2 regions of the Terrabacter ginsenosidimutans genome follow, and region 2 is predicted to be linked to the other one. Evidence: riboswitches for the same ligand, from Rfam matches in the RefSeq annotation. Region 2 holds a riboswitch; the other holds the start of a gene.

Region 1 (7,846 bases), on a different contig from region 2:
GGCGACTCGGACCACCGGGCCCAGTCAGAAGGTTGTCCGATTGGGCAGCGGATCCTGATCCCTATTCGTAGGATCCGTTCGATTCGCTGCGATCACATCTTGCTCGAGCTTCCTGGATAGGCGTCACATGTGTAATGCGTCGAACCACCCACCCGGTTGTCGGTGTGGCTGGGGCGGAGAAGGTCACCTCGGTCGTTCGCCGGGCGGGTATCAAATGGCGCCGAGGCGAGCCGCCAGTCGGCGTTCGCTGCCCGTCACACGGATCTTTGAGAGCTACACCGATCCCAACGCCCGGTGCCCAGTCTGCGGCGACAACGTGTTCTTCTACCAGGCACCCTCGGGTGGTCGGGTGCTCTTCGACGAGCTCGGCCCTCCGTGGCCGAAGCACCCGTGCACGGACAACCCGCGAGTCTCGGTGGCTCTGGCCCCCAAACCGGCGCCGACGGCGTCTCGGCGCCTGTCCGCTGATCGCCGTCTTGCAGGCTGGCAAGTCGACGGTTGGGCTCCGATTCAGATCGAGTCCTCGACTCGCGTCAGCGGCGCTCATGCCATGCGGTGCGTCACGTGGGAGGGTGGCTACCGCGAGTTCCAGGTCTTTCTGGATGAAGAGGTACGTGTTCGTGGCGCAGCCGCTGCTGCGATGCGGCCGTGGGACGAAGGCGGGCACACCATCATCTCGTTCGTGGAGCTGGATACCGGAGCAGCGCCTCGGTCGATCCAGATCTCACGGTCGGCCCCGGGCCAGACCAGGCACATCATCGAGCGACTTCTCAAGGTCGTCGCCATCGCCGAGGACGAGGCTGAGGTCGTTGACATTGAGAAGGCCATCCGACGGTTCGACGAGCTTGAACGGGTGGTTGCGACCTGGGCGCAGCATCTATCCGAAGACGAGGCCAATCCGCACTGGGCTCGGTTCCACGCAGCATGTTCCCGCGCAAAGAACAGAGTGGTGAGCGCGCAGCGTGCGGAGCTGGCCGAGAAGGAGCGCCTCGTTTCCGAACTGGAGACATTGGCTCACTCGTCCGAGTGGGAGTCCGTCTCCACCCGCTTCGCTGAGGTGCTCGAGCGCTGGCGAGCCGGCGGGGGCCTCGGCCGCTCCGGAACCGCCGATCTTGGCAACCGATTCGTGGCCGCAGAGCAGGCTTGTCTAGCCAAACAGGCCGATGCCAAGCGGACTCGCGCAAAGATCGCGAGAGTCGCAGTGAAGCAGAAGCTCATCGCCGAGCTGAACGGTCTCGCCCAGACCACCGACTGGTCGGTCGCCGATCGCAGACACCAGAACATCAAGAAGCGCTGGAATAGCACGGGCCACTTCAAAGAGGGCGACGAGGCCTGGCTCTCGGAGGCCTTCCGGGAGGCGGAGTCGACGTATGCCGCGGCGCGCGCTCGGGCATTGGCGGAGGCCGCCGCAAGGCGCGATGCGCGCGCCCGCGAGGCGCGGATTGCGACGAAGACGCAACTGATCACAGCGTTGGAGGCTCTCCTGCGGACCGCAGACTGGAGCGTTGCCGACGGCCGGTACCGGGAGATCAAGCAGCGGTGGATCACGGCAGGTCATTTCGCCAGCGAAGGCGAATCAGAGCTGTCTGAAGCGTTCGAGGGAGTTGAAGCGGCCTATCTCGAGGCCCGTGATGAGGCGCGGGCGACGGCGGATCGGGAGCGCGCGATCCGGGATGCGGAGGAACGGCGGGCTGAGCAGGAGAGTGTCGTCGCCGAGGCCGAGAACCTCGCGCGTGCTCCCTATTGGGACGCTGAGGGGTTCGAGAAGTTGAGCCTGCGCTGGAAGGCATCGGGTTCACCGTTTGAGTCGGCATTGCGAGCACGGTTCCTGGACGCATACATGGTCGCCCGCGGGCCCGGCTTCAAGGACGCGATCCGGGCCCGGCTCCACATCATCGCTGAAGCTGCGCGCTTGTCCGACGTTGCGGGATGGGACGAGCGTGCGCTGCGGTTCGTCGAGGTTGCAGCTCAATGGGACGCCGCGGCATGGGCGGGACCTGACATGGAATTGCCCCTGCGGAGGCGCTACCAGACGACGATCGACGCCTTCCTGGTCGCGTGCGACGCCGATGACCTTGAGGGCTTCTTGGCGCAGGCCAAAGATGCACGACTGCGCCCGCATGGCTCGGGTGGCTGCGCGCGAGTGAAGGTGGCGGACGCGGATCTCGACAGCCTGGTTCGCCTGTCGACTGCCGTACGTGAGGTCCGGGTGCTCACCGGTGATTCGCCCGCCGAGAGATAGCCACCTCAGGGAGGTCGCACCGTCGCACCGTCGCGCCGAGAGATCGCCTACGCGACACGCAGATAGTCAGACGACCGGACATGGCGGCTCGCTCTAGCGCGACCAGTCGGCGTCGGCGCAAAAGAGGATTAACGAGCCCAGCGGCGAGCGCGGGCTTAGGCGGCGACGAATGAGTCATAGCAACCCAACAGTCGTCTCGTCCCCTTCTGGAAGGTGTCAACGTCTAGCGACCGCCCACCGCTGGCCGAGGAGACTAGGAGTCGACCTGAGGCCACGAAATCGTCCACCAGAGCCAGTCGCCTTGCCCACGCTTGCGCCTCTTTGGAGGCCGCAGATTTGAAGAGACGGGCTCGCTCAGCCCTGCCTGCGAATTCTTCGGCCACCCGGGCCGTCTCTTGGCGGAGTTGTGTTGCCCGCATGACCATCTGTCGGGCTGCCTGCAGAGCATCCTGCGGCGTCGCTGTGACAGGACTGAGGTCCACTTGTCCGTTTAAAGGGTCAACTTCGAGGTGTGCTGCCCGAAACCGGAACCCTGACGGGTCGGGGGCCGGAAAGCCTTCAAGCCAAACGCGCTCCGAAGTCCCGACTGTCGGCCCCACGATCTCTGACAGGCGGCCAGCCCATTCTGCCTTATTCAAGTTTCCTCCCAGGTAGTCGATCTGAGTCTAGTTGTCGGGATCCTCAGCATTGAGGATGAGTATCTGCATGAACGCGGCGGGGTCGAATGTGTTGGGATCCGCTGCAGTACGAAGCAGCGGGCCTCAGTCACGAGGCCCCATCAACGGCGAGAGGTCTCCCTCGGCGAGCGCGGCGCGCATCCAGTCGCCCTTGACGGGGTCGGCCAGAGCCTCCTGAACCGAGCGGTAAGTGTCGTCGCTGGAGAGCATGGCTCGAAGCGTGACAGTTACCGATGGATCGGTCCGAACCGTCAACTCGATCGTCTCTCCGTAACCGCTCGTCAAGGCACCTAGTTGAACTTCCCAGTCCCGCCGTCGTTCGGCGCTCAGAATGCCGGCCGGGTCCAGCGGTTCCAATGCAATGGCGGCTGCGCCGAATACCCCAGGGCACGAGTACTCGACGTGGTCCATCCACTGTCGTAGAAGTTGAGCCGTCCCGGAGGGTTCCGGCTGGAATGTGAAGCCGCGCATGCTCTCGCCAGCATTGTCGCCGCGAGGCGTCGTGACCGCATGCTGGGCACCGCTGCGGTGGAGCACCCAGCCGCCCGCCCCAGGGCCCATACCGGCCTCGCTTCCCCAGTGGAATTCGGCCATAAGGTCCCCGAGGACCTCCTCCTCGTTGCTCAGGAAGGCCACGGCCTGATCACCGCACGGCGCGAAGTGAACTCTGTACCCGTTGACGAGCGCGCACCGCCGGAGATTGTCTCCTTCATAGTCGAAGACGTCGTCCTCGGAAAGGAACCTTTCCACGTCGAAAGGCCAGTCGATGATGTCGGGGTCACCGCCATCACCGTCCACGGCAAGACAGTCGACCAGCATCAACGGATCGGGCGTCCCGTAAAGAGTCATCTCGTCCTCGAGCAGGGTCAGCCACTCCGAACCGGGCTGGCATGCCTCACGGACGGAGTCCACCTCCTGCTCCGAGGCGACCAACCACTCCTCGTCGACGCTGTCCCAGCGCCTCAACAGCGACTCACCCGATCCAGACAGCAACCACAAGGTGCGCGTTCCATCCGCACGTCGGCGATCCGCCCAAGTGTCATCCGGGGAAGCTGCGAGAAACCCCTCGGGAAGAGTGGTCACTCGTTTGTCCCCCCACCTGCTGCTTGAACTCATGACGTCACGCGGTTCATCAGCGCGAGGTGTGTCGGCAGGCATCAACTTTCGTCCCACACCTGCACGAGCAGCCATTCATTAGGGGCACAGGCGGCCGCCGCCGAAGCGTCGACCTCGGGGCCTCTTCCTACCCAGTGCGGGTCGATGATGTCGCCTACGTCAAAGTGCCAGGTCGCGTTCGCGTGCGGGGGCGCTTCAAGCTGTGGAATCACATCCGCTGCGAGGGCGTAGTAAATGCTGGGATACCCGTTCACCGCGGTCATGATCGCTCGATTGGCGTCTACCAGCGCATGCAGCCAATCGGTACCGCCTACGCCTGCTTGCCAGAGCGCGAGTCGCTCTGCGGCTGTCGTCACCTCGGGAAGGGCTTGCGCCTCGTCGATGGTCAGCCGTCCATGCACGGAGTCTCCAGAATCCGGGCCTCCCGCTGACAGTCGCGGATCAAGCCTCAACACGGAGATGTTCCAACCCAGCATGATCAGATTCAACCGCACGAGCAGCGTGTTTAGGCGTAGCTTCGCTGCGCGCCCCGACAGGGACGTCAATCCCAGTGCATGTATGACTCGCACTGTGTTCCAAGGCGACAATGCAAAACGAGGCAGCCGAACAGGATCCCTCCTGTTTCGTCTAGGCGACGGTCGCTCGACAGGCTTCGCCAGGGCGCCCGCGGGCACCCTTAAGTGTGTGCGGTCCGCGGGTATTCGTGGGGGAGGGGCCGCCGGTCTAGGTTGCGAGTCCAGATTCCGGCACTGAACTCGCGGCGCGCTGGGTACCCTGCGAGGCGGAGGCGTGTCGTGATCTGGAAGCCCTCGAGGGTGCGGGCGCTGTGCACGAGGATCTGGCGGATGCGAGCGGGGTGCCCAGCCGCGGCTAGTCCGATGAGGTGTTCCACAATGGGTTCGCTGTTCTCGTCGAAGAGGTCGTAGTCCAGCCACAGCTCGTCGATCCATTGTCCTGCAAGCTCATTGAGCAGGTAGATCCCGTGGTCGGGGGTGCGGGCCATCAGGCATGGGCGCCCGTCGCGGAAGAGGCGAGTGTCATCGATCAGCACGACCATGCCAGTCGCAGCGTCTGGTCGCTCGGTCATGCCTTCTTACTCCGGCACGGGTGCTCGGCTGCGGCGGAAGCATCTGGTTCTACCCCGTCGACTTGGGCGGGCACGGGTTCACCGATCCATTGGCAGTCCAGACAGACGAAGGCCTGCTTGCTGAAGTACTTCCAGATGCGCACCCTGCCGATCCGGCAACCGTGCGCTCGCCTTCTCGCCTCCACGGACATGGTTGGTTTGGCGACCGGCACCATGCCAAGTTCGGGAAAGGTCGAGCGGTTCCTGTAGTACGCCCTTCCGACGAGGTGGCTCGCGAGTTGGTCGAGCTCCACCTCGACCGGATCGGGCTGGGACTCGCGTTCCTTCTCGGCGCGCAGGGCCTCAGCTTGCTGCTCGTCGGCGGTTGGTGGGCGGGCGCACCAGGCGCTTGCGGGCAGATCCCGTAGATTCTGGCTGTCGGAGTCGGCCGCAGGTGCAGGTACGGTGCTGGCCCAGGCGCGCGCGGCTTCGGCGGCGACCGCGGCCTCCAGGATCGCAGGGGGAGTGGCGACTTCGGACCGCACGGGTGGGGCATTTGACATGGTGTCCCTCTCGGTTCCTTGGGTCCCAAGAACCGGAACCCGCGCTTACCGACTGGCGGACGCTAGTCGGTCAGGTCTTCCTCGGTGGGCACCGGCGCGGGACCGGTTGCCGAGCGACTACTCCGAGGCGTTCACGTCGCTTCTCTGAACCTGTTCACCAGAGTGCCACGCCAGGGGACTGCGAGGCGGCTCAAACGCGCAAAGAGGACATTGATTTGAGCCGGCGGCGCGCTTTCGGTTATGGCTCCGGGTGACGTGATGCGACCGCGGCGTAGAACAGGGCGGATTCGCCAAGACGCTCGGCCACGTCCCGAGCGCCGGCGGCGTCGCCCTGTTCAACCGCATGGCAGAGATGACTCCACAGGTCCAAGAGGTGCCGAGGTATGCCCTCCGTCTCCAAGGCTCTGGTGCGCGGCGCGATCGAGTCGGCCAGCGCTCGGCCGGCTTCCGGTACCCAGAGGTCTGGGTCGAAGCCACCAGACGCCGCCGCCTCAAGGATTGGCGCCAGCGCGTACCGGGCGCGGGCGGCTTCTTCGTCCTCCAAGGGAGGTAGGCGAGTCCGGCGGCGGCGGGCGGCCTCACGTCCGGCGCGGGCGTCCGCGAGTCGCCAGTACTCCTGGGTGAAGGCCAGCGACAGCTGCTCGAGTCTCTCCGCTTCGTCGGGGTCCTTAGTGTCGTCGATCACACGCTGCGCGGCCGCGTACGCGCGGGCCACCTGGACGTAGGGACTGTCCAACCCGAACCTTCGGTAGGCCTCGTCCACTCGCCGGGCAGTCTCGGGGGCGTCCAGGATCTGCCAGCCGGCGCGTGTCGTCGCGTCTGTGGTGCAGGAGGTGACGGTCAAGCCGTTGTCGGTCCAGACGAAGATGGCGTCCTGGCCGAAGTCACGCCCGATGCCACAAGCTACCTCCACGTCCATGCCTAGGATCGCGACGCTCTCCTCGACGTGGGCCCAGTTCTGGTCGCCGCCGGCCGCCGGGTGGTACTCCGTTCCCTCCCGGTCTAGTCGTTCCAACAGTTGACGGTGGGCCCGTGCATTTTCCGTCGTCGTGACCTCGGTACCGCCCGGGTTGTGGGCCGTGATCACCACGATGGCGCCGCCGGAGGCAGCGGGAGGGAATGTCCCGCTAGTTCTATCCGGCTGGTCCGGGCCCACGACGACCAACCCGTCCGGCAGATGTAGCCGCACAACGGCCGCCTCGTAGCTGGCCCAAGGGTCTTCGGACATGCGTCGGTCCTGCTTTCTTCGTAGCGGCGGGTACTCGAGACCGGCCGTGGTGCGGCTGGTCCCTGACCTGACGTAAACGTCTTCCTGATATCCCGCCGACCTGTTACTCCATGTCAAAGGGTGCAAGTGAGCCGTGCTCAAGTTGGAAGTTGATGGCGCCCTCCCACGCGCTCGGCAAGGAAAACAGCGTGCCGTAGACGTGGTCGAGGTCGGTGACTGCCTTGAACCAGTCTTCGAACGGGTCCATGCCAGCCGGGCCGGCCTCGCTATGCGGGGTGGGGTGGGTGCCGTTTAGCCTGTCCCAAGCGCGGCCGGCATAGCGGTTGTACTCCGCGGCTGAGGCGGCCAGATCCTCCTCGACCGATTCGGCATGCTGTGACAGGGCCCGTCGCAGGCCGTCAACCACCGCTTCACCGATACCGTCGCGGGCTTGGACGAGTAGGAACTCGGGCATCGACCCGAGCTCATCGCCGAGTTGGGAGCCGATGAGATCACGGACGTCGTCTTCGGTGCGAACTCGGCCCAGTTCCTTGTACTCGGGCAGGAACGGGTGGCGCATCAGATGCAGGACGGCGAACTCTCCGTCGCTGCCCGGTACCTCAACAAGGTTCAGAGATACAACCGTCGGGCCTATGGGGTTGAAGATCCCGTAGAGACACAGTTCGGCGAACGTTCGGGCGGTGAGCCATCGGCGGTCAGCCCGATCCGGTGTCGGGCTGGGCACGCCCATCATTGCCTCCATGGCGGGCTGCTCAAAGACGGCGAGGAGGTCGGCGGCGACGTCCGGGAGCACGGCATCGTCGAGCGTCTCGGTGCGCGCGGGGCCGGCCTGTCCGGCGGAGTCGGCGACGGCCATCGCCGCGCTCAATCCGGCGACGACGTTGTGCAGCACGCTCTGAAGACTCTGATCTGGTGAGCTGTTGGTCATCGTTCGCAACGTGAAGGAGGGGACGA
Region 2 (7,846 bases):
GTAGGGGTGCAGCCGGCGCACGGCGTCGACGGCGCCCTCGCCCGGCACGATGATCGCCGCCTTGAGCCCGGCGAGGTTCCACGCCTTGGAGGCCGACGTCACGGTGACGCCGCGCTCCGAGCCGGCGACGGTGAGGTAGGGCGTGAACGTGCTCGTCGGCAGCACGAGCGGTCCGTGGATCTCGTCGGAGACGACGCGCACGCCGTGCTCGTCGGCCGCGCGGGCCAGTGACTCGAGCTCGGCCCGGGTGTGCACCGTGCCCGTCGGGTTGTGCGGGTTGGACAGCAGGTATGCCGTGCGCGAGCCCCCGGCGGTCTCCCTGGCGAAGACCTCGGCGAGGCCGGTGAGGTCGAGGCGGTGGTCCGGCCCGAGCGGTGCCTCGACGACCCGTCGCCCGCACGCCTCGATGACCTCGTAGAAGGCGTTGTAGACCGGCGGGCTCACGACGACCGGACCGCCCGGGTCGGTGAACAGCCCCAGCAGGTGCGTCACGCCGGACAGCACGTCGGCCACCCGGGTCGTCGTGCGCGGGTCGAGCTGCCACGCCCACTCGGCGTGGGCGAACGCAGCGAACTCGGCGGCGTACTCCTCGGTCAGGGCGTAGCCCGTGTCGCCCCGCGACACGGCGGCACCCACGGCGCCGACGACGGCTGGGCACGGTGCGCAGTCCATCTCTGCGATCCACATCGGAATGACGTCGGGGCCGTGGACGCCCCACTTCACCGAGGTGCGGTCGCGCCGCAGGTCCGCCAACGGCACGCCGAGGATGGGTGGCTGCCTCGCGCTCGTCTCGCCCATGGGGCGACCTTACGAGAGGCGACCGACGCCGTCTCCCGCGGTCCCGCTGCCGGGTCGACTGGGTACGAGGGTGCCACGGGCGACCGCGGCGGCATACGGTGTCGTCGGCGGCGCGCAGGAACCGAGACACACGACGTCGGACGAAGAGGGTGGCAACTGGTGGGCATCTTGGGCTTGAGCAGGACCGAGACGGTCGAGGCATCGAACGCGACCGCCGCGAAGCTGCGGCGATCGAAGGACGCCGGCGCGCTCGAGCGGGCCGCACTGCCGGCCGAGGGAGGCCTCTCCGGAGCGGCGACCCGACTCGTCGAGCGGCTCCTCGACGTCGGCATCGACGGCAGGGGCCCCTTCGACCCCGCCCACGAGGTCGCTGCCAGCGCCCTCAAGCACGCCCGCGGGGACGCCGACCAGGCGCTGCGGATCATCGTGCGCGACCACCGCCAGCTCGGTGCCGTCGGGGGCTTCGTGACGGGGCTCGGCGGCTTCTTCACGATGCCGATCTCGCTGCCCGCGAACGTCCTGGAGTTCTACCTCCTCGCCACGCGCATGACGGCGGCGACGGCCAAGGTGCGCGGTTACGACATCGACCAGCCGGAGATCCGCTCGGCGATCCTGCTCACCCTCGCCGGCGCCGACAGCGACGACCTGCTCAAGAAGGCCGGCCTGCAGGCCGCCGGAGGCAAGCTCTCGTCGGTCGCCTTCGACCGGCTGCCCGCCCCGGCCCTGATGGTCCTCAACAAGGCGGTCGGCTTCCGGTTGCTCGGCCGCATCGGGCAGGGCACGTTCGCCCGACTCGGGCGCGCGGTGCCTCTCGTCGGCGGTCTCATCGGGGCGGCGATCGACGTGTACATGCTCAACGGCATCGGCAAGCAGGCCGCGAAGGAGTTCCCGCCCGTCGAGACCTTCGGTCGCTGAGCGCATGAAGACCGCGTCCCGCATCAAGATGGCCGCGACCGTCGCCTCGGTCGTCCGGGCCTCCACGCGTCCCGGAGCGCCGAGCATCTCCGAGCGCGTCCAGGCCGTGCCCCGTCTGGTGCGCTGCACCGTCGACCGGACGTATGCCGGCACGACCCTCAAGCGGCTCGGTCTCGTCGCGGGCGCGGTCGCCTACGTCGCTTCTCCGGTCGACCTGCTCCCGGAGGCCGTGCTGCCGGTCGTGGGGGCTGCCGACGACGCCGTCGTCATCTCGTGGGCGATCAGGACGTTCTTCGAGGAGACCGACCGGTTCATGGCGTGGGAGGCCGGGCAGGGTCTGCGCCGGTCTCGGGCCACGAGCCACGAAGCCGGCCGGCACGCGTCGGCCGCGGTGCCCATGGACGCGCCGGGCTCGACTGGTCCGGGCGGCCGGGGCAGCGCTGCGAACGCCCTGGTCCCGGTGACGGGCGTCGGCGGGAACTCGGGCCTGCGGCCCGACCGGGACACCACCGGTGCAGCCGCTCCGCGCAGCCTCCTCGACGGCGTGGTACGCCTGCCGGGCGCGGGCTCCCGCCAGCGTCCGAGCACCGGCTCGACGGGCGGGCACGGCACCCGGGCCGCGGCCTCGGGGTCGAGCCGAGGGGATCGAGTCAGGCTGCCCGAGGGCGTCCGCCGGGCTGCGACCGACTACGTGCTCGAGTCGGTCCGCAAGCGTCTGGAGCGCTGAGACCGGGCCCCGACCTCGCGGTGACGGCCGGCGGGGCGCCCTGGATCCACACCCCTTCGCCGTGACGGTCGTTCCTCCACAGGTGGGCCAGTGGGTCTGCCCAGCTCCGAGCAGGGCGGCGAGGCTCGGTGCATGCCGAAGATCTCACTGTCCGGGCCGGCCGAGCTGCTGACCATCATCCCCTTCCACCTGGGTTTCCAACCGGAGCGCAGTGTCGTCGTGGTGTGCTTCCACGGCAAGCGCCTCGGGCTGGTGGCCCGGCTCGACGTCGTCGACGCGCAGCTGGCTCCCGAGGCCGCTGCGCAGACCCTGCCGACCTTGCTGCAGGGCGCCCCGTCGTCGGTGGCCATCGTCGGCTTCGAGGACGTCCCCGACGAGTCGCTGCCGTTGCTCGAGGCCCTCGCCGAGGGAGTCGAGGCCGAGCGGGTCATCGTCCGGGAGCGTCTCGTGCTGCGTGGTGGCCGGTGGCGCTCCGTCGGGTGCGACTGCTGTCCCGACGAGGGCTGGCTCCTGCCCGAGCAGGCCGACGTGCCGGCGGTCGCGAGCTACGTGGCGCTCGGGCACGCGGTGCTCCCGGACCGTGAGGAGCTCGCCCGCCTCGTGAGTCCGCTGTCGCCATCCGAGCCCCGGCACGACCTGACGGCGAGCGCCATCGAGGACTGGCAGCGTCGGTACCGCGCGGCGGGAGGGTCGGTGTCCGAGCTGCCGCAGCAGCCAACCGGGCGCCGTGACCCCGCCCGGCGGGCGAAGGCTGCGGGCGCAGGGCTGGGGGTTCTCGACGGCGGTGAGCCGACCTCCCGCCAGTTCCTCGTCAACGACTCCCTCGTCGCCTGGGGAGGCGTGCTGACCGGTGACGTCGTGGGCTACGGCATCGAGCACTGGCTGCCCTCCCTCGTGGGCCCCCTGCGCGACGTCCAGTTCCGGGATGCCCTCATCGGGTGGCTGTGCCCGGGAACGGCGCCGCTCGACACCTTCCCGGTCGAGCTCGTCGTCATGCTCGACGTCCTGCTCGGCCCGCACCTTCGACTCGCACCAGCCGCCGATGGCGGAGCACGTGACGGGACCGATAACTCCGCGAGCATCGATGCCGGGGCGGGCGGCGACGTCGCCTCGCGGCTGGCCGCGTCCGACCTCGAGGCGCTGCGGGCTCTGCACGCCCTGCTCGACCTCGGGTCGGACACGCCGAGCGGCGCTAACGACGGCGGGGGCGAGACCGTCGGGCCGGCGTGCGACGTCGAGCCGGACGACTGGGATGGCACTGACGAGGTGGGTGGGCGGGAGTCGGACGAGGGCTGGGATGGCACTGACGAGGTGGGTGGGCGGGAGTCGGACGAGGGCTGGAAGGACTGGGACGTGGCGTCGGGCCCGCGTCTCATGCTCGGGCGCCTCGAGCAGGTGTGCCGGCTCACCCCGGCTGCGCACGCGGCACCCCTGCTGTCGGTCGTCGCGTCGCTCGCATGGTGGTGCGGTGACGGGGCACGGGCCGGCATCGCTGTCGACCACGCGCTCGACCTCGAACCGGACCACCGACTGTGCCGGCTCGTGCGCCAGTCCCTCGACCACGGCATCCGGCCCTCGCGCTGCGCATGAGGGCGGGGACCGTCCGGAACGGCGGGCGTCCATGTCGTGGACCGGGCGACCTTGTCCCGGTGGGTGCTCGCGTATGGTTGGCGCAGGTCACGAGTACCAGCGACAAGCCCCGGCTCGCTGGTCGGCAACCCTCCTTCGCGGTGGGGTGCCCCGGGTGAGGACCTGGCCGCACCCGCAGTGGGTGCGTGCAAGCGCGAGGACCGAGGAGTACCCCGATGACCGTCACCCACCGGAAGCAGAGCACGCGTCGGCCGACCGTGCGTCACGCTGCCGAGGGCACCATCTCGCCCCAGGGCACCGAGGCCTCCGGCCACCTGGAGCGGGACGGCACCGACGGGTCGACACGGCCACCGGCCCATCGGGCTGACGGCGCCTGGCGGGTCGGCGACCCCGTGGGACGACGCCAGTTCGTCCACCTCGGTGACCTCGAGCTCGAGCGCGGGGGCGTGCTGCCCGACGTCCGGATCGCCTACGAGACGTGGGGGAGGCTCAACGAGGCCGGCGACAACGTCGTCCTCGTCGAGCACGCCCTGACCGGCGACAGCCACGTCGTCGGCGAGGCCGGCCCCGGGCACGCCTCGCCCGGGTGGTGGAACTCCCTGGTCGGTGCGGGCGGCCCGGTCGACCCCGACGAGTGGTTCGTCATCGCCTCCAACGTCCTCGGCGGCTGTCAGGGCAGCACCGGCCCCTCGAGCCAGGCCCCGGACGGGCAGCCGTGGGGGAGCCGGTTTCCCTACGTCACGGTGCGCGACCAGGTCGCGGCGGAGCGGCTGCTCCTCGACCGCCTCGGCATCCGCCGCGTCGCCGCCGTCGTCGGCGGCTCGATGGGCGGCATGCGAGCCATCGAGTGGGCGGTCACCCACCCTGACGACGTCGACCGCTGCATCGTGCTGGCCTCGACCCCCTGTGCCACGGCCGACCAGATCGCCTGGTGCCAGCCGCAGCTGCTCGCCATCCGGCACGATCCCGACTTCGCCGGTGGCGACTACTACTCGAGCGACCGGCGCCCCGATACGGGCCTCGGTCTCGCGCGTCGCATCGCCCACATCACCTACCGCACGGAGAGCGAGCTCGACGAACGCTTCGGTCGCGCCCCGCAGCTCGGCGAGGATCCGTTGCGCGCCGGCGACCGCGGTCGCTTCGCCGTCGAGTCCTACCTCGACCACCACGCGGGCAAGCTGGCTCGTCGCTTCGACGCGAACTCCTACGTGGTGCTGACCGAGGCCATGAACTCCCACGACGTCGGGCGCGACCGAGGCGGCGTGGAGGCGGCCCTGCGACGCGTCAGCGCCGACTGCACGATCGTCTCGGTCGACACCGACCGCCTCTACCCGCCACGCCTGTCCGACGAGCTGCACGCCGCTCTCCCGACCTCGCACCGGGCGCACATCGTGTCCGACTTCGGCCACGACGGATTCCTCATCGAGGAGGACCAGGTCGGTCGGATCATCCGGGATGCGCTCGACCGGCGCACCCTCTGAACCCTGCTGCGTCCCGGGCGGGTTCGCCCTCGGACGTGGGGTCAGGAGTGGGTGAGGACAGCGGTCCGCACGCCGTGTCGGACGGTGTGACGCAGCCTGGTCTGCACTGTCGGCGCGGGACGCACCCGGCGCCGCGATATCGGGTACGGTGCGAGCACTGGTTGTTTCCGTCCCAAGGAGGTCCGGGAAAGTGGCCATCGTCGTTGGTTATGTCGCCACCAAAGAAGGTCGTGCGGCGCTCAAGCGAGCCGCCGAGGAGTGCGTCCTGCGCGGTGCGAAGCTCGTCGTCATCAGCTCCCACCGCGGGGGCAAGGACTTTGACGCGGACGAGGCCAGGCAGTTCGAGACCGAGCTGGCCCGCGTGCAGGCCGTTCTCGAGGAGAGAGGGCTCGAGCACGAGGTGCGCCAGCTCGTCCGGGGCAACGACCCCGCCGAGGACCTCATCTCCGTCGCCGAGGAGGAGAAGGCCGACTTCATCGTCATCGGTCTTCGTCGTCGCAGCCCTGTCGGCAAGCTCATCCTCGGGTCCAACGCGCAGCGGATCCTGCTCGACGCGAGCTGCCCGGTGCTGGCGGTCAAGGGCGACTGAGGCGCCACCCCCCGGCGCTGCCACAGGGTCTCGCAGGGCCCTCCGGCCCGTTCGCGCCGGGCGCGCGTTCGACGTGCGTTCGTCCAAACGGCATCGGCCGTTTTATAATGTCTGAGTACGGGATCGCACAAGGCGCACCGAGAGCTCGAAACAGGGATCGACTCCAACTGGCCACACCCTCCCGGCACCAACCCCCATTCTCGTTCGTTGTGATGATGCATGCCCGAAATCGGGTCGATCACAACGAGACCTGCGACGAAAGGCGACTGCATCCGTGCCCAAGGCAACAAGCGCTGGAGCTCCCAAGACCCTGCCGAAGGTGTTCCAGCACGAGGCGATCATGCAGCTCCTGGTCAAGGGCAGCAGTAGCGGCACCATCACGGGAACGGAGATCGCGCGCGCCCAGGTCGATGCCGGACTCGACCTGAAGCAGATGAAGCCGGTCCTGACGACCCTCGAGGCCCACGACATCGAGATCGTCGTCGATGCGCCGCACGTCAGCACGACGAAGAAGACCCGAACAGGGACCAAGGGAGGCACTGTGGCCACCGCACGCACCAGCACCGCCGCGGCGACGAAGTCCGCTACACGGACGACGACCGCGGCGACCAAGACCGCCGCCAAGAAGACGGCGGCCAAGACCACCGCGGGGCCGACCGGCGAGGAGTCCACCTCGGTCGCCGCGACGACGACCAAGAAGGCAGCTACCAACGCCGGCGTCGCCAAGGCGGCAGCCAAGCCGGCACCCGCCAAGAAGACGGCGACGAAGAAGACCGCGGCCAAGAAGGCCACGGCATCGGGCGAGGGTGCTGCCGGCGCCGCCGGCGCCGGTGACGAGGCCGACGACGCCGAGCCCGAGGACGCCCCGGTCGCGGAGCTCGAGGACGTCGTCGTCGAGCCCGTGGAGGACGCCGACGAGGACTCCGAAGAGGGCGCCACTCCGGCAGCCGCGGCCAAGGCCGAGGAGACCGAGGAGTCCGGCTTCGTCATCCGTGACGACGACGAGGACGACGCCCCGGCCCAGCAGGTCGTCACCGCAGGTGCGACGGCCGACCCGGTCAAGGACTACCTCAAGCAGATCGGCAAGGTCGCCCTCCTCAACGCCGAGCAGGAGGTCGAGCTCGCCAAGCGCATCGAGGCCGGCCTGTTCGCCGAGGAGAAGCTCAACTCCGGTGACAAGATCGACATGAAGCTCAAGCGCGAGCTCTGGTGGATCGCCCAGGACGGCAAGAAGGCCAAGAACCACCTTCTCGAGGCCAACCTGCGACTCGTCGTCTCGCTCGCCAAGCGCTACACCGGTCGCGGCATGCTCTTCCTCGACCTCATCCAGGAGGGCAACCTCGGCCTCATCCGTGCGGTCGAGAAGTTCGACTACACCAAGGGCTACAAGTTCTCGACCTACGCGACGTGGTGGATCCGTCAGGCGATCACCCGCGCCATGGCCGACCAGGCTCGTACGATCCGCATCCCGGTCCACATGGTCGAGGTCATCAACAAGCTCGCCCGCGTGCAGCGCCAGATGCTCCAGGACCTGGGCCGTGAGCCCACCCCGGAGGAGCTCGCCAAGGAGCTCGACATGACCCCGGAGAAGGTCGTCGAGGTCCAGAAGTACGGCCGCGAGCCCATCTCGCTGCACACCCCGCTCGGCGAGGACGGCGACAGCGAGTTCGGTGACCTCATCGAGGACTCCGAGGCCGTCGTCCCGGCAGACGCCGTCAGCTTCACGCTCCTGCAGGAGCAGCTGCA

The links. Region 2 has a riboswitch for S-adenosylmethionine ahead of metX (homoserine O-acetyltransferase MetX). Riboswitches for the same ligand answer to the same signal wherever they lie in the genome.
Region 1: it holds a riboswitch for S-adenosylmethionine, as region 2 does, so the genes downstream of both, ABD831_RS21140 (hypothetical protein) here and metX (homoserine O-acetyltransferase MetX) in region 2, are expected to answer to the same signal.

Annotation. Positions count from the first base shown of each region.
Region 1 is NZ_BAABDC010000013.1:24,831-32,676, forward strand. Features, by position in the region: gene ABD831_RS21120 (DUF349 domain-containing protein) at 317-2,242, shown strand; gene ABD831_RS21125 (hypothetical protein) at 3,004-4,002, opposite strand; gene ABD831_RS21130 (hypothetical protein) at 4,077-4,523, opposite strand; gene ABD831_RS21135 (cyclic-phosphate processing receiver domain-containing protein) at 4,712-5,122, opposite strand; gene ABD831_RS21140 (hypothetical protein) at 5,119-5,664, opposite strand; SAM riboswitch class IV at 5,701-5,815, opposite strand; gene ABD831_RS21145 (DUF3293 domain-containing protein) at 5,903-6,892, opposite strand; gene ABD831_RS21150 (hypothetical protein) at 6,996-7,846, opposite strand, start outside.
Region 2 is NZ_BAABDC010000010.1:80,333-88,178, reverse strand. Features, by position in the region: gene ABD831_RS20085 (MalY/PatB family protein) at 1-798, opposite strand, end outside; gene ABD831_RS20080 (EcsC family protein) at 973-1,713, shown strand; gene ABD831_RS20075 (YkvA family protein) at 1,718-2,440, shown strand; gene ABD831_RS20070 (DUF4192 family protein) at 2,573-4,030, shown strand; SAM riboswitch class IV at 4,116-4,230, shown strand; gene metX (homoserine O-acetyltransferase MetX) at 4,246-5,511, shown strand; gene ABD831_RS20060 (universal stress protein) at 5,702-6,100, shown strand; gene ABD831_RS20055 (RNA polymerase sigma factor) at 6,420-7,846, shown strand, end outside.